Regions from separate parts of the Pseudodesulfovibrio methanolicus genome, predicted to be linked through region 1. Evidence: predicted binding sites of a transcription regulator. Region 1 holds the regulator's gene; each other region holds the start of a gene.

Region 1 (5,710 bases):
CCCGAGGCGATCGAGGCCGCGGACTGGGTGTCCACCCGCAAGGGCGGGCAGGGCGCCGTCCGCGAGGCCATCGCATTCATTCTCGAAGCACGGGGGCTCAAGGATCAGGCCCTGCGGCGCTGGGTGGATTAGATGAAAGGGCGTCCTGCTCTGGTCCTTCTCATCATCTTCGCCCTGGGGTTGCTCCTCGGCCTGGGCGCCAACGCGCTCTTTTTCTCCGAACCCATCCTGGAAAACCAGGATACCGCCGCGCAGGCACCCGTGTCCCGCGAGGATGTGTTCGCCGACGCCGACGTCTCGGCCGAGGACATCGAACTGGTCCAGGGCAAGGAAGGCAGCATGACCTGGAAGCTGTTGGCCAAGAGCGCCAAATACAACCAGGAGCTTGGCATGATCGCCGTGGATTTCCCCCAGCTGACCGCCTATTTCGGCGAGGACCGCCGGGAGGTCTATGTTCAGGCGGACCGGGGCGAGGTGGATCAGAAAAACGACAACCTGACGTTGTACGACGGGGTCAGCGGCCGGTTCGGCAACATGGCCCTGGACGCCCAGCATCTTGATTATGTGGGCGCAATAGGTAAAGTGTATCTCAAGGGCGGCGTCACGGTGCGCCGACCGGACATGACCGTCCAGGCCAAGGCCCTGGAAATCGATCTGGTCTCGCGACAACTGGTGGCCGCAGGCGGCGTGGAAGCGCTGCTGGCCCCCAAAGGACTGGGAAGGAGTCCTTTGCAAGATAACAAGGAATGATACGTTGCTGAAAACGGTTCGCCATACGGGAATACTGCTGGTGCTGGCCCTGCTGCTGGTTCCGGTCCGGGCCTTGGCCCAGGATTGGGGCGAGGTGCGCGAGGCCACGGTCAACCTCAATGTCCGCAAGGCTCCCGAACCCGGCGCCGAGCACGTGGTCACCCTGGCCAAGGGGCAGCGGGTCCGGACCGACTTCCCCAAGAACGGCTGGCTGGCCGTGTTCGAACTGGGTGAGAAGGACCGCGACCCGGCCAAGGCCGTCGGCTACGCCAACGCCAAGTATCTCAAGGTGGTTAAAGCCGGGAAGGCCGAGGCGAAACCCGTCGCCGCGCCCCGGAAGGATTCCGGTGAGGGCGAGGTCAAGGCCCAGGTGGCCGAAACGCCGCCCGCGCCCATCCCGGTGGGCGTGGACCCGAGCCGCATGCCGGTGAAGATCACCTCCGACCGCATGACCTACGACGAGACCGGCAAGGTCATTTCCTTCGTGGGCCACGTGATCGCCACCCACGGCGAGCTGACTCTGTGGGCCGACAAGCTCTCGGCCTATCTCGCGTCCAGTACCGACAAGAAATTCTCCGCCGACAGTGTGGACCGCATCGTGGCCGAAGGCAACGTGCGGGCCAAGAAGGGGACCACAGAGGGAACCTGCGGCATGCTGACCTACCTGGTGGGCCCGCAGCTTCTCAAGATGGAACAGAATCCCAAGCTCCAGGACGGCCCCAACTCTCTGACCGGCGAAGTCATCAACTTCCACATCAAGGATGACCGGTCCGAGGTCATCGGCGGCAAGCAACGCGTCAAGGCCGTGTTCATGACCCCCGGCAACCTGAAGGTGCAGTAGATGGCCGAGGGTCTGCGCGCAACGAACCTGTCCAAGCGGTACGGCCAGAAAGAGGTCGTGCACGGTATCAACATCAAACTCGACGCCCGCGAGGTGGTCGGCCTGCTCGGCCCCAACGGCGCGGGCAAGACGACCACGTTCTACATGCTTGTGGGCATCGTCCAGCCCAACACCGGGGAGGTTTCCCTGGGCGGTCGCGTGCTCACGGGCAAACCCCTGCATGAGCGAGCCCGCATGGGGGTGAGTTATCTGCCCCAGGAGAGCTCCATCTTCAAGAAGTTGACCGTGCGCCAGAACCTGGAGATCATCCTCGAACAGACCTCCCTGACCTCGCGGCAACAACGGGCCAGGGCCGATGAACTCCTGGAGATGTTCACCATCACCAAGCTGGCGGATCAGGCGGCCATGTTCCTGTCCGGCGGCGAGCGGCGCAGGCTGGAGATCGCCCGGGCGCTCATCCTCGATCCCCAATTCATTCTGCTGGACGAGCCCTTCGCGGGCATTGATCCCATCGCGGTCATCGACATCCAGGAGATCATCTCCGTGCTCAAGTCCATGGAAATCGGCATCCTCATCTCCGACCACAACGTCAGGGAAACCCTGAATATCTGCGACCGAGCCTATCTGGTATACGAAGGCACGATCATCCTGGAAGGGGCTCCTTCCGAGATCGTCAAGTCCAGCCGCGCCCGGCAGATATACCTGGGCGAGGATTTTCGGTTGTAAGCCGCCCCCTCCCGTCTTTTTTTCCGCTTTCCCGATTTACACCGTCCCCAAAGGTTGGTACACTTTTTTCATACCAGAACATATTTGATTAATTATTAATAGAAACAGGATGTTAGCACAATTGTGTTGCATCCTTTAATCCGCTATGACATAGTTGAACCGGAAAAAATATCTGGCGGTCGAAAAAAAGTTTCTTTATCCGGCAACCGATAAGCACAACCTCAAGCGAGTAACGAATCATGGGATTGGAACTTCGGCAACAGCTCAAGCTCTCACAGCAACTGGTCATGACGCCCCAGTTGCAGCAGGCCATCAAGCTGCTGCAATTGTCGCGGCTTGAACTGCTGGAGACGGTGCAGCAGGAATTGTTGGAGAATCCTTTCCTTGACGAAACCGAGACCGACACCGAGGTCCCCGACAAGCCGGAAGTGCTGACCGAATCCCAGGCCGAAGAGGAACTGGTCCGCAACGCGGACTGGGAGAACTACCTCGGCGAATTTTCCTCCACCTCCAAGCAAGCCCTGTCCCGCGACATGGAGATGCCCGAGGAGGGCATGTCCTTGGAAGCCCGCCTGGCCTCCAAGCCCTCGTTGGAGGGACATCTGAACTGGCAGATGCGTTTGTCCAATTTCACCGAGCACGAACTGGCCATCGGCGATGTCATCCTCGGCAACCTCGATTCCAACGGCTATCTTCAGGCCTCCATGGAGGAACTGACCGCTATGGTCCAGGCCTCCGATGAAGAGGTCGAGTCCGTCCTGAACCGTATCCGGCATCTGGACCCGGTCGGCGTGGGGGCCCGCACCCCGCAGGAGTGCCTGTTGGTCCAGATGGAAGTCCTCGGATACGACGATCCGATCCTGGTCTCCCTGGTGAGCGATCACCTGGAGGATCTGGAAAAGAACCGCTACAAGCCTCTGGCGCGCAAATTCAAGATATCCATGGACGATCTCAAGGCGTACCTGGATCTGATGCAGACGCTCGATCCCATGCCGGGTGCCAATTTTTCCAGCACCGAGCCGCATTACGTCAGTCCGGACGTGTTCGTCTACAAGTACGGCGACGACTTCGTCATCATCCTCAACGAGGACGGCATGCCGAGGTTGCAGATGAACACCTTCTACATGGATTCCATGAAGGGGGCGGCCGACAAGGAGAAGGAGTATTTTCAGGAAAAGATGCGTTCCGCCGCATGGTTGATGAAAAGTCTGTACCAGCGGCAGCGAACCCTGTATAAAGTAGTTGAGAGCATTGTCGGCTTCCAACGGGCATTCTTCGAGGAGGGCGTGACAAAGCTCAAACCCCTGATCCTCAAGGAGGTGGCGGAGGACATCGAAATGCACGAATCCACCGTGAGCCGGATTACGACCAATAAGTACGTTTCAACGCCGCACGGCATTTTCGAGTTGAAGTTCTTCTTCAACTCGGCCCTGGACCTGAACGACGGTTCCCAGGTGGGCTCGGAGAGCGTCAAGGCGCTCATCAAGCAAATGATCGCAGACGAAGACACGAAGAAACCGCTCAGCGACGAGCGAATCGGCGAAATCCTCCAGGAAAAGCTGGAAGTGAACATCGCCCGGCGTACGGTCGCCAAATACCGCTCGGCCATGGGCATTCCTTCGTCTTCAAAACGTAAGCAGTACTTCTAGATTCTGCTTGAAGCACTCTCAACCAGGAGGCAGCGTATGAACATCAGCTTCACTTTCAAGAACTTCGATCCTTCCGATCACCTCAAGGGGTACGCGGAAAAGCGTTTTGAAAAGGTAGCGAAATACGTTCCCGACGCGGAGGCCGATCTCCAGGTCAACCTGCTGGTCGACAAGTTCCGCCACAAGGCGGACGTGATCCTGAATTCGGATCGCATCCATATCTCGGCCTATGAAGACTCGGAAGACATGTACTCCACCATCGACATGGTCCTGGACAAGCTGGAAGCCCAGCTTCGCAAGATGCGTGAAAAGATGAAGAACCGCCCCAGACAGGCGCGTCCCAATAAAATGGTCCAGATGAACTACCTGTCCTACGAGGACATCGCCCCCGGTTCGTCTCCCACCATCGTCGGCACCGATGCATACGAGCCCAAGCCCATGTCCGTGGACGAGGCCGCCATGCAGCTCGATGCCCGTGACAATGAATTCCTGGTCTTCCTCAACGCGGAGACCGACGGCGTCAACGTGATATACAAGAGAAAGAACGGCGATTACGGCCTTATCGACCCCGGAAACTAAGCATGAAACTCAGTGATTATCTGGCGAAGGAACTGATCCTTCCCGAACTCGAGTCCGAGACGAAGTCGGACGTACTGAAGGAACTCGTCGCCCCCTTGGGCGAGCAATATCCAGAGATGGACACGGACCGCGCGGTCCGAGTCCTTCTCGATCGTGAAGGACTCGGCTCCACCGGCATAGGGGACGGCATCGCCATCCCCCACGGCAAGCTCGAAGACCTGGAAAAGGTCATCGTGGTCGTGGGCCGCAGCCGCAAGGGCGTGGAGTTCGAGGCGCTCGACCACAGCCCGTGCACCATATTTTTCCTGGTACTCGCCCCGGAACAGGTGGCGGGTATGCACCTGCGCGTCCTGGCCCAGATCTCCCGTCTTCTCAAGGACGAGGAATTCCGCAAGGCGTTCCTGTCGGCCGATGATCTCGAAGCCCTTTGGGCCCTTCTCAAGGTCGTATAACCTCATGGGCGGACTCCGTTGACCTCGACCAACCCCTTCCCCGTAGTGATCGTCACCGGGCTCTCCGGATCCGGCAAGAGCACCGCCATCCGGGTCTTCGAAGACCTGGGGTTCTTCTGCATCGACGGGCTGCCCTCCGAGATGTCGCCCAAGCTGGCCGACCTCATCCTCTCCTTCGACACCAAGTATCGCGGCCTGGCGCTCGGCATGGACCTGCGTCAGTTCGAGTTCGTGGACGGCTGGGGCAAGGCCTTGGAAGGGTTCGCCGAACTCGGCATCACCCCGCAGGTCCTGTTTCTCGAAGCCAAGATGGCCGAGTTGGTCCGCCGCTACGCCACCACGCGCAGGCCACATCCGCTGGAATCCCGCAACCTCGGCCTCGAACAGGCCCTGGAGATGGAAAAGAAACTCCTGGAACCGGTGCGGCAAGAGGCGGTCCTGGTCCTGGACACCACGGACTATTCCATCCACGATCTGCGCCGGGTCATCCAGACCAAATGGTCGTCCCTCGAGGAAGTGGGCATGGGCATGCGGGTGCACATCATCACCTTCGGCTTCAAGTACGGCGTCCCGTCCGAGGCCGATCTGGTCTTCGACCTCCGTTTCCTGCCCAATCCCTATTTCGACAAGTCCCTGCGCCCCATGTCCGGCCTGGACAAGGAGGTCTCCGACTATGTCCTGGGCAACCCGACGGGCACCGGGTTCATCAAGCG
Region 2 (5,710 bases), 800 kb from region 1:
GGAGCCCGTTTCCGACGGTGTCTGGGACCATATCCGGGAGGCGGTGGAGCGGTTCCCCGGCACCAACCTGCAATGGATATCAGGCCCTGATCAATTGAAGATTTTCGCCGAGTCCGTGAGCCTGGCGGACCGCATCCGCACGGAGCATCGCGGGCTCCACGAGCATTTGAACGCCATGATCCGGTTCACGCAAAAGGATGCCGAGGAGACCCGGGACGGGTTCCCGCTCGGCAATCTGGAGGCGGGGAGGATGGGCAATCTGTTCCTCAAGGCGACCCGGTCCTGGCCGGTCATGAGCGCACTCAACGCCTTGGGCGCGTCGCGCGGCGTGGCCGCTCATTCGGGCAAGGGGATCCGTTGTTCGGGGGGCGTCGGCTTGATCAGCGCCCAGTCCCTGGACTCGGAGTCGCTGTTCCAGGCGGGGCGGGCGCTTGAGCGTGCCTGGCTGACCTTCACCCATTACGGCATTCGCTTCCAGCCTGCGGCCGCGCCCGCGTTGTTCCGGTTGCGATGGCTCCTGGAGGGAGAGGCATCCTTTTCGCCCGCACACGGTAAGTTGTTGGGCAAGGCATGGTCGCTGGCCGAGGATTGTTTCCCTGGGTTCCTGGCGACCAACCCCGTGCTTTTCTTCCGGGTGGGCTTCGGGCCGGGCATCAAATACGGCACCTACCGAAAGCCGCTCGCCGCATTCCTGACGAAATAAAACTAGTCCTTGCAGACGTAGAAACGTTTGGCTAGGCGCTTGTTCAGGGCCACGGGCACCGTGACCTTGTCCGTCCTGCGCCTTGCGGCCGGGCGGGCCAGGGTCATGTGCGTGACGAAGGCACGGGAAAAGACGTCCCGGCCGAGTCCGACCCTGTCGGCCAGCGCCTTCATCTCCTCTTCGGTCAGGCTGGCCATGATCGAATCGCGGTATTCCTTCTTCATCAACTCGTTGTAGGTCAATCCGAACAGGTTGACATGCAATGCTGTCATGAATTTCGACAACCGCTTCAGGTCCCGGATGACCACTGCGCCCTCGGGCTTGGCCACCCGGAGCATCTCCCGGACCAGCCCTTCGGGCTCGGGGATGTGGTGGAGCATGTTGTGGCAGAAGACCGCGTCGAAGGTGTCGTCGTCAAAGGGGATGCGGGAGGCGTTCCCCTTGACGAACTCCACGTTGCGCACCCCTTCCTTTTCGGCGTTCATGCGGGCGATGGCCAGCATGTCCTCCGACAGGTCGATGCCGGTGACCTGCGCTCCCGAGTGTTTGGCCACGCCGATGGCGATCCAGCCGGTGCCGGTGCCCACATCAAGAAAACGCCCCTGGGCCGGGGCGAGATTGACCACCGACTCCACGAAGCCGGCGTGCAGGATGTCGAGGAACTTGCGGGTCAGGCCGTCGTAGGCGGCGGCCTCCTCGCGGCCCATCATCACTTCTTCTTCAAGCTTGCGCGGGGGGATGCTCATGGGGGCTCCGAATAGCAAAAAGCGGGGCCAACATTGTTGGCCCCGCGTATCGGTTAATTGAAGGCAACCGTTCGGTTAGGCGTTGTTGCGGCGGCGACGAGCGTAGGCGAAGCAGCCGATCATGCCCAGGCCGATCAGCAGGAAGGTGCTGGGCTCGGGAACAGTAGTCATATTCAATTCGCCGGACTGGGCGGCGAAATCCCAACCGCCGGTGCCGGACTGGACGTTGACGGCGCCGTAGATGTCAGACTCACCATTGTTGTAAGCGTTGGAGTCGATGAGCTCGCTGAAGTTGTTGTTGGAAGTCACGCTACCGAAGAACGTACCCTGAGACTGAGTCGCGCTCGTGCCGCCGGAGAACTGGGCAAGCTGAGTGTAACCGGGCAGAATGCCTTCGTCGAAGTCGAAGGTGGCAAACTGTTCGCCCAAGGCCCGGGAGGTGCCATAGAAGGTTTCAAACCAGGAGAGGTTGAGATTACCGTCCGTCATGTCGAAATCCGCGCCGGGAGCGGCAAAAGCTGCGTTTACCGTACCACCGGAGTAGAGAGCGCTGTGACCACCCGTGAACAACAGGGCGGTAGGGGTAGCACCCTCGTATTCGACACGCGCGATCCTCAGGCCCCAGAAAACACCCGTCACGGATTGCGGAGTATCCGCGGTCTTCACCCAGTTATATGTGGCCGGATCCACGCCGGTATCCGATACTTGGTTGACGTCGTAAACACCCCAGAGATACATGGCGTTACCGGCATCAAGATTAGCCTGAATGCCCGCAATGGCGGCGCCGGGGCTGCTGGTGTCGATGTTTGCGTACTGGGCACCGCTTCCGTTGGTAATCTGCTGGGACATGCTGAAGTTCCACAGGTAGGTGGAGTCGCCGCTGTCCATGCCCAGGAAGTTTGCTTGAGCGACGCTGGTGAGCATCAGCGTCAGGGCCAAAGTCGCGAAAATTGCAGTAAGTCTCTTCATAGTCGTTGCCTCCATAAAGGTGTGCGTTTCCCTACATGGTAGCAAGGGGTGTGCCAAATTGTTTTTCCTTGATTTCATTGAGTTTTTAATTCTAAAACTTACGGACTCGCCATAGACTGTAAGATATCCCGACGGAATATTCGGTACACTTGACAGTTACCAGAACAGCCACCGGCCGGTGACGAGGACGTAGCCGCCGAGGAGGAGATTGGTCAGTCCGTGGGACACGACGCACTGCACGACGCTGCCGGTGCGCATATATATATAGTTATAGGCCGCACCGGCCAGGATGCCCGCCAGCCACAGGTGATGTTCGAGGCCGAACAGGACGGCCGTGGCCGTGAAGGTGAAGAGGGTGAAGGTGCCGTGCCGGACCGCGGTAAAATTCTTGTCCACCAGGTAGCGGGTCAGGAAGGAGCGCCAGAAGAGTTCCTCCATGACCGGCACGATCACGGCAGCGCCGAACAGCCGGACGGCGATCATGGGCAGCCGCAATCCCCCGAACTGGTTGGGGTCGAATCCCTGGGAGGCGCCCATGGTGGCGAAGGGCAGGTCGAGGTTGATCCACAGGAGAAACACGGCCGCGCCCAGGCCGAGGCTCAAGAGCGTGTCGCGGGTGCGGGCGAGTTCCGACCAGCGCAGTTCGTCGTAGCGCTTCCACAGCCAGAGCAGGCTCAGGCCGACCAGGCCGATCTTGAGCGGGTAGAGGGCGGCCGCCGTGTGGGCGGAGATCTCGAACAACCCCGACCGGCTCCCGATTTCCGGGACCGCGACAAAGGCCATGTACAGGCAGAATGGGAGGATGCGGTCGATGAGCGGCGTCATGGGAACCTCAAGGCTGGCCGTTGACGATGGAGTTGAATTCGGAGCCGGCGGCCTTGTCCGTCAGGATGAAGACATCGCCGGTCAGCCCCGTGACCATGCCTTCCCTGGGTTCCAGCTCGACAAGGACTTCGAGCACGATCTTGTCCACCTTTTCGCCGGGGGTCCGGGGCGGTATCTCGGTCAGCTGCATGGTGCCCGCCTTGCGCAGCACCCGGCCCTTGATCCGTTCGTCGCCAAAGGCCTCGCTGGTGAAGAAGGCCTCCTGTCCCGCATGGACATAGGTGACGAATTTTTGGTCCAGCTCGGCCCGGACGTTGAACTTGCTGACGTCGGCCACGGTCATGACCGGGGTCTCCACGAAGACCGAGACGTGTTCGCCCGGCAGCCGGTGCCGCCGCAGGACGATGCCGTCAATGGGCGAGCGGAGCACGGTCTGGTCGAGCTGGGCCTCGGCTTCCAGGGCGCTCTGCACCGCAGCCTGATACTCGGCCCAGGCCATGAGGATGTCCTCCTTGCGCGACTGGTTCTCGGTGATGAGCATGCGTTGCACAGCCTCTTCGTGCTGCTTTTCGGCCACCAGAAAGTCCTTGGTCGCCCGGTCCACCTCTTCCTTGGCGATGAGGTTCTTGGCGAGCAGTTCCTTGCGTCGGTTCATCTCGTTGCGGGCGTTGATCATGACCGATCGGGTCCGTTGGACCACGGATTGTGCCTCGCTCTTTTCCTCCTTGCGCGCCCCGGCCACCAGTTTGTCGTAGTAGGCCTTTTTGGCCTGGGCGTTGGCCTTGGCCGTAGCCAGGTGCGCCACATACTGTGCATCGCGGAGATAGGCCAGGGGTTGCCCCTTGGTGATATGCTCGTCCTCTTCAACCACCACGGATTCGATCACCCCGCTGATCTCGAAGGCGAGGTCGCGCTCCTCGGTGGCCGGTTCGACGCGGCCGTATGCCGCCACCCACGGGGAGCGGTCGCTGAGCGGTGGAGTCGCGGCCATATTCTCGGTGGAGGTGCCGACGTCGGGCAGGTAGTCCGACAGCCATTGCGGCGATGCCTGGACCACATAGACCGCGGCGCCGATGGTGATGGCCAGGAGCAGCAGTACGATTTTCATGGTTTCCTCTCTGGAGCCTTTGCCCCGTCCAGGGGCTGTGGGTGAAGCAGGCCGTCCTCGATGGTCACGATGCGGTCGGCGAATCCCACGGTTCTCGGGTCATGGGTGACAACGACCACGGCACAATCGCCCTTCTTGGCCAGGGAGTGCATCAGTTCCATAACCTGGTGGCCGTTGACCGAGTCCAGGGCGGCCGTGGGCTCGTCGGCAAGGATAACCTGCGGCGATCCGGCCAGGGCGCGGGCAATGGCCAGCCTCTGCTTTTGCCCGCCGCTCATGGTCGAGGGCTTGACGTGGGCCTTGTCGTCCAGTCCCACGTCGGCCAGAGTCTTCATGGCCGTGTCTCTGGCCCGGCGTCGGGTGTAGCCGCGCAGGTCCAGGGCGACCATGACGTTTTCGAGGACGTTGAGGGTCGGGAACAGGTTGTATTCCTGAAAGATGTAGCCGATGTTGTCGAGGCGGATCCTGCCCAGTGCACGTTCGGACAGGTTGGCGACGTCGCGGCCCGCCACGGAGATAAAGCCGGAAGTAGGCTTGAGGATGCAGCCCATGATGGAGAGCAGGGTGGTCTTGCCGCTGCCGGACGGGCCCATGAGCATGAGCAGCTCTCCCCGGAGCACGTCCAGGGTGGCGCTGCGCAGGGCGTACTCCCGGTTGTTGGCCGGGCCGTATGCCTTGGAGATGTCCTTGAGCACGATGGCTGTTTTCGCCGTCATCCTACCGCCCCTTGAAGACCAGGATCGGGTCGAGCGTCATGACCTTGCGGATGGAGATAACCGCCGAGCTGACGCACATGAACAATGTCAGGAAGAACATGCCCCCACCCAGCAGGGGGGGGATGACAATGGCCGTTGCCGAAAAATTGCTGAACCGGGAAACAATGATTGAGATGGCGATGCCGAACCCGTAGCCGAGCAGGGCGCTCAGGGATGCCTGGGTGAGCAGGATGCCGTATATATAGGAATTGGGCGCGCCCATGGCCTTGAGGGTGGCGAACTCCGAGATGTGGTCCAGGGTGGTGGCGTACAGAGTCTGGGCCACGATGACCATGCCGACAACCAGGCCGAGAAAGGCGGCGATGAGGATGCCCGTGCCTGCGCCGGTATTGAACATCCAGTAACGCTGGGTCTTCCAACTGAATTCCTTGGTGGTGTATACGTCTACTCCCTGGACGTGCCGACGGATGGAGTCGCGCAAGGCCTCGGGCGAGACGCCCTTGTCCGCTCGCACCAGAATATAAGTGAATTCACCCGGTTTGAGACTCGAAACCTTCCATGCCGTATCCAGGTTGGCAAAGACGAAGGGCGAGGTGGTGAAGGAGCGGATGCCTTGGCTGAACCCGACCACGCGGACCCGCTT
Region 3 (5,710 bases), 1.7 Mb from region 1:
GGGGCGAAAAAAAAAGGCCCCGTAACGGGGCCCTTACTTACGCGGTTGGCGGACTAGATATCGAGTAGCGCCGCCTTGATGTTCTTGCGCCCGAACTCTCTGGCCCTCGATTCGTCCCACATGAAGATGTCGATGCGCTGGTGATAGCGCTTGTTCATGAGGTCGTTGATCTCGAAGATGCCGAGGCCCTCGATGCGGACCTTGCGGCCGAAGACCCAGCCCTGGTCGAAGAGGTCGCGGGACACGGCGATGGTGCCGGAGCGGACCTTGCGCATGGAGGCGGCGATGAGCGGATCGTCGTCGCACTGTTCGGTGGAGGGGTTGTAGGCGGTCACGGTGACCGTGCGCACCGGAGACATGTTCTTGGCCTTCTGCAGGAGGCGGGCCTCCTCGACCATGATCTTGCGCGCGGCGGCGGTCTTCTCGACCAGCTCAAGGCGGTGAGTCAGGTCGTCGATCTTCTGCTGCTTGACGACCACAACCACGGCCATGATCACCAGGGTCGCGCAGAGGACCGGAGTGATGGTGTAGTTGAAGAGTATTCGCATAAGGATTGCTCCCTTGTTGTTTTAGGTCCGAGGCATATAATGACCGGTCAATACCTTGTCAACGCCTAAGTGTTTTCGATGCAGGACGCATGCCGTGAGTTCATAATACTTCGAAATATAAGGATAATCACGATTATCGCTTTCTCGATTGGGTGTGAGGGTCGAGTGAGACGCCTGGAATAACAACGCGTTGCGGGAGGTGCATTTTTGTCGGTGAAATTATTTCTTGATATAGAATATCACTTTGAATATAGTGAACGCGAACATACGGTGTTGTAGTGAATTTCACCAAGGATACAGATGGATTCGATCACATTCAGAATGCTCCCGGTGGACCGGGGCGAGGCTTGCCTGCTGTCCACGCGGCGCGGGGCCTACCTCTTTGACGGGGGCGGCCTGGGCGGGGAGTTGCCCCGGCTGCTCAAGGAACGGCGGGTGCGCAAATTGCGGGCCGCGGTGTGCACGTCCGCGTCGTCCGCGCGGCTCTGGGGCATCCTCGATCTCATGGACAGCGGCTATCCGGTGGCCGAGTACTGGCTGCCCGAGGGGTTGCGCGCCCTGGCCCTGGCGGCGCGCCGGTTCGACGGCGGGTTCCCGGACTGGCTGGTCCGGTGCGGCCGTCCCGTGTCGGTGGAGGCCTCCTTCCCCGTGCCCGACACTCTGCCGCCGGTCGGGCCAGGACAGCCCCTGGCAGCGGCTGCGGAGTTGGCCCTGCTCGGGGTGGCGGCGGGCACGGGCCGGTTGCCGCCCGCACCCCGGCCGATGACGCCGTCCGCAACCTTCTCGGCGGTGGCGGAGCTGCTGCTGACCGAGTTTGCCGGGTCGGGCGGCGACCTCCGGTCGTTCTGTATCGAGGCCCTGGCTCGGGGCGCGGCGGGCGATGTCGGGGCGCGGGCCGTGCTCTGCGCCAGGCTGCTGGCCCGGCATGCCGAGGGACTGGCCGTGGTCCGGCACCGGGTGGCCCGCGAGGTGGCCGGGACCCTGGCCCTGGCCGTGGCTGCCGAGGGGCTGCGGGCCAGGGGGGACGTCCGGGTGCGCTGGTTCCGGCCGACCGGGCGGCTGGAGGAGCACCTGGTGTCCCGGCACCCGGTCATGTGCTTGAACGGCCTGTCCGTTCCCGAGGCGCCCGGCCCGTCGGGCCGCGTGTCGGCATCGGTCCTGTTCCAGGCGGTCCGGCGGCTGCACGCACCGGCCGGCGGTCTGGTCTTCCGCTACGGCGACGCGGACTGCGGTGCGCTCGTCTGCGGCGATTCCACCCTGGCCTTCCTGGGGCGGCGCACGGTCCTTCCGCTGACCCGTCCCACCGTGATCGCGGCCCCGCAGCAGGGCGGCCTGGGCGCGGAGGAGGTGTACACCCGCGTCCGTTCCGTTGACCCGGCGGGCGACGTGTGGGTGCGTTCGCACGGTTCCTACGCCCGGCGCGTGGCCGAGGGGTTCCGGCGGCAGGCGGTCCGTTGCTGCCTGCGCGACTGCCGCGACCGGACCGTGCAGGAAATCCTGCTCGCCTTTGACCAGGGCCGGTGGAATCGGCTGTCCGGGGGCATCTGTACCTGTATTTAAGCCGATTTAGCCCAATTTGGGACATCTAGGCCTTGGAAAAGCCCTTTCCAACCCCTTTCGCGGATGATATGTTGAAATATCTAATGGAACCGAAGGGGGGGAACAATGACGCGGGATCTGTTCGACACCGATCAGTTCCTGTCCAGCCTTGCCCATGACAGGGAGCTGGCCGTGGAACTTATCGATGCCTTTCTCGAGGATTGCCCGAAGCGCGTTGCGGAGTTGACCGAAGCGCTGGGCGCCGGGGATATCGTCCAGGGGACCAAACTGGCCCATTCTCTCAAGGGCATGTGCGGCGTGGTCCGTGCCGATGTCCTGGGCAGACTGGCCCTGGAAATGGAACACGCGGGACGCGACGGGAAGCTGGAGGTCGTGCGCGACCGGCTCGACCTGTTTACCGGGAGCCTGGATCAGGCCAGGGAGCTCATGCTCCGTTTCCGAAACAACGGCTGAACCGGAGCCCGAGACGAAAAAAAGGCCTGTCCGCCATGTGGCGGACAGGCCTTTTGCTGTGTGCGGAGGGCGGGAGCGGTTATTCCGCGTCCTTCTTCGCCTCGGGAGCGGCCTTGGCGGGCGCCTCGGCTGCCGGGGCGGCTTGTTCGGCTGCCGGAGCCTCGGCCTTGGGCGCCTCGGCCTTGGGTGCCTCGGGCAGCGAGAAGTCCATGGTCACGTTGTTCATGGCGGCCTCGATGTCCTTGGTGATGTCCACGGTGTCGCTGGACGCGATCACGGCCTGCTTGCTCAGGATCAGGGACAATCCCTTTTCCTTGCGGTAGTTCTCCAGAATTTCGTTGAACTTGGCGTCGACCATGGCGACGATGCGTTGCTGCTCGGCGTTCATGGTGTTCTGCAATTCGCCCATGGCCAGCTTGTAGGCGGCCACGGTCTCTTCGGTCTGGTTGGCCTGCATGGCCTTGTACGCGGCTTCGGCCTTTTGCTGCAGGGGCTTGCCCATCTCCTGGAGGTGAGCCATGGCCTCGGTGGCCAGCTTGTTTTCCTTGAAGGCGGCGGCCTCGTCCACGACGCCGATCTTGACCGACGGCTCCTGGTTGCAGGCGCTCAGGCCCAAGGCCAGGATGGCGACGAAGAGCAGGGGAAGAATCCGTTTCATTACTATATCTCCATTGTTTCGTTTGATGTCACTCTGATTGGAAAGTCGCGCCAGCCTACGCGCGCAGCCGGTATCTGGCAAGGGAAAGATCGGTTGTCCGGGGTCTGCGCGCGGCCGGGGCGCGGCCGCGCGCCCGACGGCGAACGGGCGGTCCGGGCCGGGCTCCCGGCAGGAAGTGCCGCGCCCCGACCGATCCTTTCCCCTTGAAAACGTGAAGTTTTCCTGATGGCACACCCCTTGCTCTTTATCCTTCCGAGAAGGCGTCGGGAATTTATTGCCGGGAATGGGTATCCCGGTGGTTCCCGCGAATCCGGCCAGCGCCGGATCGGAGGTAGTATGAGTTTTGGAAGCATGTATGTGGGCGCCACCGGCGTGATCGCCCACAGCCAGGGCATGCAGGTCCTGGCCAACAATCTGGCCAACGTCGACACCATCGGCTACAAGCGCTCGAACATCCTGTTCGGCGATTTGATCAGCCAACAGGTGGCTTCGGGCGGCGCCAAGTACGACTCGGAAGCCGTGCGCATCAGCCAGATGGGCATGGGCGTGGGCGTGTCCGCCATACGGGGCATCTTTACGGACGGGCCCCTGTCTTCGAGCACGGAGTCCACGGACTTGGCCATTTCGGGCCAGGGCTTCTTCGGTGTCAGCGACGCCTCGGGCGTCCTCCGTTACACCCGTGCCGGCGGATTCCGCTTCGACAACGAGGCCTATCTGGTCAACCCCGAAGGGTACCGGCTGCAGGGCTACGCCTACGATAGGGATGCCAACGCCTGGGGCACCGCCGTGTCCGACATCCAGCTCCCCTACGAGGACATCACCGTGGACGGCCAGACCGCCCGCGTGGTCCGGTCAGAGCCACGGGCGACCTCCTCCGTCGAGATGGTCACCCAGCTCGACCACTCGGCCACCAGCCAGATTTCCAGCCAGAACAACCCGTTCTTTGCCATGCTTGAGGCCTACAACGCCAACCAGAGCAACGCGGGCTCGCCGTTCGGCAGCGACCGGCCGCAGTACTCCACCTCCATGGATGTATACGACGAATTCGGCAACAGCCATGAAATGACCATCTATTTCGACCCGGTGTCCACCGACAACCTGTCCAACGCCACGCCGGGCTATTCCTACTGGGAATACGTCGTCGCCATGCCCGGGGAGTCGGACGGCTCGGAGGCCTACGGCACCTCGGCGGCCGGGTTGGCCGGGATGGGGGTCCTGACCTTCAACGACCGGGGCGTGCTGATCAACCAGTCGGCCTACACCCTGGACTCCTCGGCCACTTCGGCGGCGGGCGGCACCAGCCTCTCCTCCTGGGTCCCGGCGACCTTCAGCGAGGAGGGCCTGCCGCAGTTCGACTACACCTTCGGCAGCAACGGCGCGGCCTTCGGCGCGACCAGCACCATCAGCTACGATTTCGGCCTCAGCTCCACCAGCGGTTCCTGGCGGTCCAGCGGCGGGGGCACGGCCGCCTCCATCGGCAACCGGGTGGACCTGCTGCCCGAGATGGACAACATGGACCGCGACGCCCGCGTGAGCACCAATTACGACAAGCCGTCCGCCACCCTGTACCATCTCCAGGACGGCTACACCTGGGGATACCTCAACAGCGTCAGCGTGGACGAGAACGGGATCATGAGCGGCCATTTTTCCAACGGACAGGACGAGGAGCTGTTCCAGGTCGCCGTCTACAAGTTCAACAGCCCGTGGGGGCTCAAGCGCGACGGCGGGACCAATTTCCTGGCCACCGACGCCTCGGGCGAGGCCATGCTCGGCACGGCCGGGGACCGGGGGCGCGGGACCATCAGCCAGAATTCCCTGGAGGAGAGCAACGTGGACATGGCCCAGGAGTTCGCCAACATGATCGTCACCCAGCGTGGCTACCAGGCCAACACCAAGGTCATCACCACCTCGGACTCGGTCCTGAACACGCTCATCTCGGTCAAGCGCTAGCCGCTCCCCTATCACCGCCTTCCGGGGCGCTGTCCGGCCGGTCCGGGCAGCGCCCTTTTTCGCGGGTCGCCTTGAATTCCCCCGGCAAACCGGATAGTCAGAGCGAGATTTGCCAACAAGGAGCATTCCGTGACGCAAACACGCGACGACCGCAGCCCCGAGGCCATCCTGGACCTGGTCCGGGAGGTGGAGCGGGAGGCCCCCGGCGGGGCCGAGGCACTCTTCATGGCCGCCATGCTGGCCGACGCCCCCCTGCCCTACGACTTCGCCCTGTCCATGGACGGCACCCCGCACAATCCGGCCCTGGTCAACCCGGCCGCGGCCTTTTTCGCGGCCACGGCCCTCATGGACCCGCTGGTCGGCCGCGACCTGGTCGATGCCGACGCGGACCATCAGGTCTTCGCCCTGCCCGCCGAGGTGCGCCAGGCCCTGCGCGAGTCGCTGGACCCGGAGCAGGTCGCCGAGTGGGCCGGGCGGGCCGTCTACGCCCTGAACCTGGCCCTGCCCGACGCCGACCCGCAGAACTGGCCCCTGGTCGAGT
Region 4 (5,710 bases), 910 kb from region 1:
CCGGGGAAGGGAAAGGGAAAGCCCTTTTCAAAGGGTTTCCTTTCCCTTCCCGGAGCGCCAAAGGCGCTACCCTTCCTTGATGTCTTCCTTGATGCGCATGCCGAAGTGGCGTCCGGCCTCGTCGGTGCGCACGAGGATCTTGTCCCCGACCTTGAGGGTGACCACGGACACGGGCTCGCCCTTGTCCGAGACCACGCGGATGGTTTCGGCGTTCTGCAGGAACACCTGGCCGGTCTTCACCCCGCTCGCGGTCTTGACCTCGGCGGTGATCAGCAGCATGGGCCGGACCTCGACCTTGACGCGGCCCACGGTGGCCAGGGAGGTGGCCCCGTCCGCGCCCACGATGAGCACGTCTGTGCCCGCGGAGAGTTCTTCGAGATAGGTGGTCTTGTCGCCGGGCATCTGGGCGTAGGCGTGGACCGCGCCCGCGTTGACCCGGAAGGGGCGGGCGGCCACGTACGGATTCGATTCGGTCTCGGCGTGGACCAGGAAGGAGAAGGCGCTGGAGTTGCCGATGAGCATGCCCTGGCCGCGTTTGAGCATGGAGATGGTGTCCACGCAGACGCGGTGGCCCAGGCCGGTGGGTTCGATGGCGGTGACGGTGGCGGTCGAAAGTTCCATGGTTCCCTGGGAGAGTTTGAGTTCGGCGACGATCCGCTTCAGGTCGGCGGCCCCTTCGGGCAGGACCACGATGGTGTCGCAGCCCCGCTCCAGGATGCCCGCGGCGAGCAGGGCCCGGTCCAATGATTCGCACTCCAGGGCCAGGCTGTCCACCTGGGCCAGGATGTTCTCGACCGGAATGATCTCCCAGCCCTTCTTGAGGACCACGTCCTTGCCCGCCTGGATGGCCTTGACGGCCACGTCTTCGTCGGCTTTCTTGGCCAGCTCGACCACGGGCATGTCCTCGGGGGTGATGACGGTCACGCGGCCGAGCGCCCGGACGGAATCGGCCTGATCCTTCTCGACCATGACGGCGTCCACGCCGGATTCCAGGGCCAGGGTGACCAGGGTCTTGTCGAAGGGCACGGATTTGAAGATGACTTTTTTCATGGCGGTTCCGCTATGCGTTGAGGTGGTTGAGGGCGGCTTCGACGGATTCGTCGCCGTGGACGATCATGTTCAGGGCCTGCACCAGGCGGGTGGGATTCTCGTGCTGGAAGACGTTGCGGCCCACGGACAGGCCCGCGCCGCCCGCCTCCAGGGAGTCGTGCACCATCTGGAGGAACGCCTCGGTGCTGTCGAGCTTAGGGCCGCCCGCGATGACCACCGGGATGCAGCAGGCGTCGCACACGTGGGCGAAGGTCTCCTTGTCGCCGGTGTAGTTGACCTTGACCACGTCCGCGCCCAGTTCGGTGCCCACGCGGGCGCAGTGGGCCACGATCTCGGGGTCGTACTCGTTCTTCACCTTGGGGCCGCGGGCGTAGACCATGGCCAGGAGCGGGATGCCCCAGTTGGCCGCCTCGGAGGACATTTTGCCGAAATCGTTGAGCATGGATGCCTCGGTCTCGTCGCCGAGGTTGCAGTGGATGGATACGGCGTCAGCGCCCAGGCGGATGGCGTCCTCCACGGAGGCGACCAGGGACTTGGCGTTGGGGAAGGGGGAAAGAGTGGTGGAGGCGGACAGGTGGACGATGAGCCCGATGTCCTTGCCCTGGGCGCGGTGGCCGCAACGGACCAGCCCCTTGTGCTCGATGACGGCGTTGGCTCCGCCGTCCACGACCCGGCCCACGGCCTCGCGCATGTCGACCAGTCCGTCGATGGGGCCGACGGTCACGCCGTGGTCCATGGGGACCACGATGGTCCGGCCTGTGTTGCGGTTGAAGATGCGCTCCAACCTGATGGCTTTACCGATGTGCATGTTCTCTCTCCTTTGAAGTTGTTTGCCCCAAGGAGCCGGCGGGAGGCCGGCGGCCGGTAAAAAAACAAGGGCCGCCGGCTTTCGCCCGCGGCCCTTGAAGAAGTTCTTGCTTACGTGTGATCCACCATCCGGTTACACGCCACCTCTTCCAAGCCCGCGGGCATGGCTAAACCAATACCAAAAATAAAAGTTGGAAAAGTATGCGTTGGAAACGGTGGTGGAGTTCATGGGAAATAGAGCTACACCCTCAAGGGGCAACTGTCAACTAAAACTTTTGTCACGATTCCGAGGAGATAGCGTGTATTACATTATATTCTTGCGACCGGCGGTCACTTTTTGTCGGTTTTGACAATTTTTTACATATTGACAATTTTGAGGTAATTTTCACCCTGCAAAAATGTACTTTATCACAAAAATGAAAAAATATGGTCACTAAAAAACGGGCGAAAAGCCGGATTTTACGCCAATAGCAATAAAAACCGTGATTGGCACGACTCTTGATAAGAGAGGGGCAGGTTAGAAACGCATTCCATTCAAAGAGGAGTATTGCAATGTTTTCGAGAAAGTCCCCGACCCATGTTTCCAAGAGGCTCGCCATCGGCGCGGCCGCTTTGGTAGCAGTCCTGGCCCCCACTTTTGCCTACGCGCAGGATGTGGAGTACCTGACCCAGTCCAACGCCAACATTCTGTGGACGTTGATCGCAGCCGCGCTGGTCATGATCATGCAGGCCGGCTTCGCCTGCGTTGAGTGCGGTTTCACCCGCGCCAAAAACGCGGGCAACATCATGATGAAGAACTTCCTGGATTACGCAGCGGGTTCCATCATCTTCTTCCTGTTCGGTTACGCCCTCATGTTCGGCGCGGACGCCGGCGGGTTCATCGGCACCTCCGGGTATGCCCTCGGCGGCATCACCGAGGCGGACCTGCCCTGGACCTACACCTTCTGGTTCTTCCAGTCCGTGTTCGCCGCCACCGCCGCGACCATCGTTTCCGGCGGCATGGCCGAGCGCACCAAGTTCGGCACCTACGTTATTATTTCCATGGTCATCTCCGGCCTGATCTACCCCGTCTCCGGCCACTGGATCTGGGGCGGCGGCTGGCTGGGCAACCTCGGCTTCTGCGACTTCGCCGGTTCCACCGTCGTCCACTCCGTGGGTGGCTGGATCGCCCTGGCCGGCGCCCTGGTGCTCGGCCCGCGCATCGGCAAGTACACCGAGGACGGCAAGGCCCGCGCCATTCCGGGCCACAACATTCCCCTGGCCGGTCTGGGCGTCTTCATCCTCTGGTTCGGCTGGTTCGGCTTCAACCCCGGTTCCACCGTCGAAGCCAACGACGCCATCGGCCTGATCGCCATGAACACCACCCTGGCCGCCTGTGCCGGTACCCTCGGCGCCATGGTCTTCGCCTGGATCCGCTTCGGCAAGCCCGACATCTCCATGTCCATGAACGGCGCCCTGGCCGGCCTGGTCGGCATCACCGCGCCCTGCGCCACCGTCACTCCCGGTCCCTCCATCATCATCGGCCTGGTCGCCGGCGTGCTGGTCGTCCTGGCCATCGAGTTCATCGACAAGGTCCTGAAGATCGACGACCCGGTCGGCGCGTCTTCGGTTCACGGCGTCTGCGGCGCCTGGGGCACCATCTCCTGCGGCCTGTTCAACGTTGACGGCGGCTTGTTCTACGGCGGCGGCGTCCATCTTCTCGGCGTGCAGTTGCTCGGCGTGGGCGCGGTCTTCATCTGGGCCTTCGGCACCGGTTTCATCCTCATGAACGTCCTCAAGGGTGTCTTCGGCCTCCGCGCTTCCAAGGAAGAAGAACTCAAGGGCCTGGACATCGGCGAGCACGGCTCCGAGGCCTACAACGGCTTCCAGCTCTTCAGCAACGAGTAGTCCGGCAACTTAACCAGAGATCATTCCAAGGAGATAAAAGAAATGAAGCTTATCGTTGCATACATCAGGCCTGAAAAGTTGAATGACGTGAAGCAGGCGCTTTACGCCAAGGAGATCTACTCCCTGTCCGTGACCAACATCCTGGGCTCGGGCCGCCAGAAGGGATTCACCGAAACCTACCGCGGCGTGCAGATCGAAGTGAATCTGCTCAAGAAAGTCCGCCTCGAAATCGGCGTGAACGACGACTTCGAACAGAAGGCCATCGACGCCATCCTGTCTTCCGGCCAGACCGGAACCGAGGGCGACGGCGTGATCTTCGTCACCGAACTGACCAAGGCCCTGCGCATCAGGACCGGTGAGGACGGCATCCTCTAGAACGGATTGCGAAAGAATAAGCGCCGGGGCGGCGTCGACCACCGCCGCTCCGGCCTTATGCATCGGCAACAGGCACTGAGGTTGATAAACGTAACGGCCGACAGGCAAGGTATTTCAGTGTTGACCGCAGTGCCCGATATACAAGAGATCATTGAAAATCGTTCGCTGATCACGCACTTCCAGCCCCAGGTATCGCTCAAGCGGAAAGCGGTCGTCGGGCTGGAGGCGCTGAGCAGAGGGTTTGACCCCCAAAGCGGAGAAATCATACCTCCAACCCTGCTGTTCGAGCAGGCCCGGGACAAGGCATCCCGGCTCGCCCTGGACCGGGCCTGCCGAACCAACGCGGCGGAATCCTTCGCCGCGCTGCACAGAAAAGACAAGAGCATGATGCTCTCCATGAACATCGACGCCTCGTGCATCAACGAGGAGACGCGCGGCTCCTGCCACGTGCTCAATCTGGTCACCCGCTGCGGCATCAGTCCGAGCAACGTGATCATCGAGATCATCGAGTCCCGGTGCGAGGACATGGACGCGCTCATGGACTTCGTCAGCTTCTACCGGGAAAACGATTTTCTCATCGCACTGGACGACGTGGGCGCAGGGTTTTCCAACCTCGACCGCATCCCCCTGCTCAAGCCCGACGTCATCAAGCTGGACCGCACGCTCATCAGCCGCGTGGACAAGCATTTCCACAAGCTCGAAGTGGTCCGCAGCTTCGTCCAGATGTCCAACCGGCTCGGCTGCCTGGTCCTGGCCGAGGGCGTGGAGACCGCCGAGGAGGCAATGTGCCTGCTCAGCAACGGGGTGGACGTGTTCCAGGGATTCTATTTCGCCCGGCCCGCGCCGGGGCTGGACGCGGTGCCCGGCATGGCCACCAAGGTGGACGCTCTGGCCGAGCGGCACCGCGAGAACCGCACCCAGCAGATCGCGGACGACAAGCGGCTTTATTCCAGCTACGACCTGACCGTCCTGACCATGTGCCAGGAGCTGGCCGAGACCCTGGCCAAGGACATGGGCCAGGCCCTGTCCAGCTTCGTGGACACCTACGACAGTGTGGAGTGTCTCTACGTCCTGGACATGCGCGGTAATCAGATTTCCGACACCGTGTGCGACCCGGACCGGCTCAAGACCTGCAAGCGGTTCCTCTACGAGCCCGCCGAGGTGGGCGCGGACCACTCGCTCAAGGAATATTTTCTGCCCATCCAGGCAGGGCTGGAGAAGTTCACCACCCGGCCGTACATCTCGCTCGCCTCGGGCAACCTGTGCATCACCATCTCCCACGTCTTTTACCATAAGAGCAGCGGCCGTCATCGCATCCTGTGCGTCGACATGTCACGGGCCGAAGAGGGAGGCCCCCGATAGGGTTGGCCGCGCGCTCGAAAAAGGAACCGCCCGGTTCGGCATATGCCGGACCGGGCGGTTTGTCGTCGAAGGGGGGCGCGGAGCTAGATCTTGCAGGCGGTGCGCAGATCGTCCACGGCGTCGGTGGCTTCCCAGGTGAACTCGGGCAACTCGCGGCCGAAGTGGCCGTAGTTGGTGGTCTTCTGGAAGATGGGACGGCGCAGCTTGAGGCGCTCCTGGATGAAGTAGG

Evidence for each region. The regulator sigma-54, encoded in region 1, starts transcription at its own class of promoters, with help from an activator protein. The targets are predictions, from matches to a motif close to CTGGCACGGNNNNTGCTT.
Region 2: a site for sigma-54 is predicted at 2,458-2,475, ahead of V8V93_RS16255 (PEP-CTERM sorting domain-containing protein). Genes of this name have one in related genera too.
Region 3: a site for sigma-54 is predicted at 3,445-3,462, ahead of V8V93_RS00885 (flagellar hook protein FlgE). Genes of this name have one in related genera too.
Region 4: a site for sigma-54 is predicted at 2,344-2,361, ahead of V8V93_RS08005 (ammonium transporter). Genes of this name have one in related genera too.

Annotation. Positions count from the first base shown of each region.
Region 1 covers NZ_CP146609.1:2,629,739-2,635,448, reverse strand. Annotated here, with positions in the region: gene V8V93_RS12545 (KdsC family phosphatase) at 1-132, shown strand, start outside; gene lptC (LPS export ABC transporter periplasmic protein LptC) at 133-750, shown strand; gene V8V93_RS12535 (LptA/OstA family protein) at 755-1,591, shown strand; gene lptB (LPS export ABC transporter ATP-binding protein) at 1,592-2,317, shown strand; gene rpoN (RNA polymerase factor sigma-54) at 2,557-3,966, shown strand; gene hpf (ribosome hibernation-promoting factor, HPF/YfiA family) at 4,003-4,545, shown strand; gene V8V93_RS12515 (PTS sugar transporter subunit IIA) at 4,548-4,997, shown strand; gene rapZ (RNase adapter RapZ) at 5,016-5,710, shown strand, end outside.
Region 2 covers NZ_CP146609.1:3,427,018-3,432,727, reverse strand. Annotated here, with positions in the region: gene V8V93_RS16265 (ThiF family adenylyltransferase) at 1-703, shown strand, start outside; gene V8V93_RS16260 (class I SAM-dependent methyltransferase) at 706-1,449, opposite strand; gene V8V93_RS16255 (PEP-CTERM sorting domain-containing protein) at 1,525-2,418, opposite strand; gene V8V93_RS16250 (CAAX prenyl protease-related protein) at 2,575-3,243, opposite strand; gene V8V93_RS16245 (HlyD family secretion protein) at 3,251-4,351, opposite strand; gene V8V93_RS16240 (ABC transporter ATP-binding protein) at 4,348-5,067, opposite strand; gene V8V93_RS16235 (ABC transporter permease) at 5,069-5,710, opposite strand, start outside.
Region 3 covers NZ_CP146609.1:177,073-182,782, reverse strand. Annotated here, with positions in the region: gene V8V93_RS00905 (3D domain-containing protein) at 54-548, opposite strand; gene V8V93_RS00900 (hypothetical protein) at 849-2,108, shown strand; gene V8V93_RS00895 (Hpt domain-containing protein) at 2,214-2,561, shown strand; gene V8V93_RS00890 (OmpH family outer membrane protein) at 2,641-3,219, opposite strand; gene V8V93_RS00885 (flagellar hook protein FlgE) at 3,556-5,169, shown strand; gene V8V93_RS00880 (tetratricopeptide repeat protein) at 5,299-5,710, shown strand, end outside.
Region 4 covers NZ_CP146609.1:1,716,115-1,721,824, forward strand. Annotated here, with positions in the region: gene V8V93_RS07995 (3-dehydroquinate synthase II family protein) at 67-1,050, opposite strand; gene V8V93_RS08000 (2-amino-3,7-dideoxy-D-threo-hept-6-ulosonate synthase) at 1,061-1,858, opposite strand; gene V8V93_RS08005 (ammonium transporter) at 2,410-3,744, shown strand; gene V8V93_RS08010 (P-II family nitrogen regulator) at 3,787-4,119, shown strand; gene V8V93_RS08015 (EAL domain-containing protein) at 4,249-5,481, shown strand; gene metK (methionine adenosyltransferase) at 5,565-5,710, opposite strand, start outside.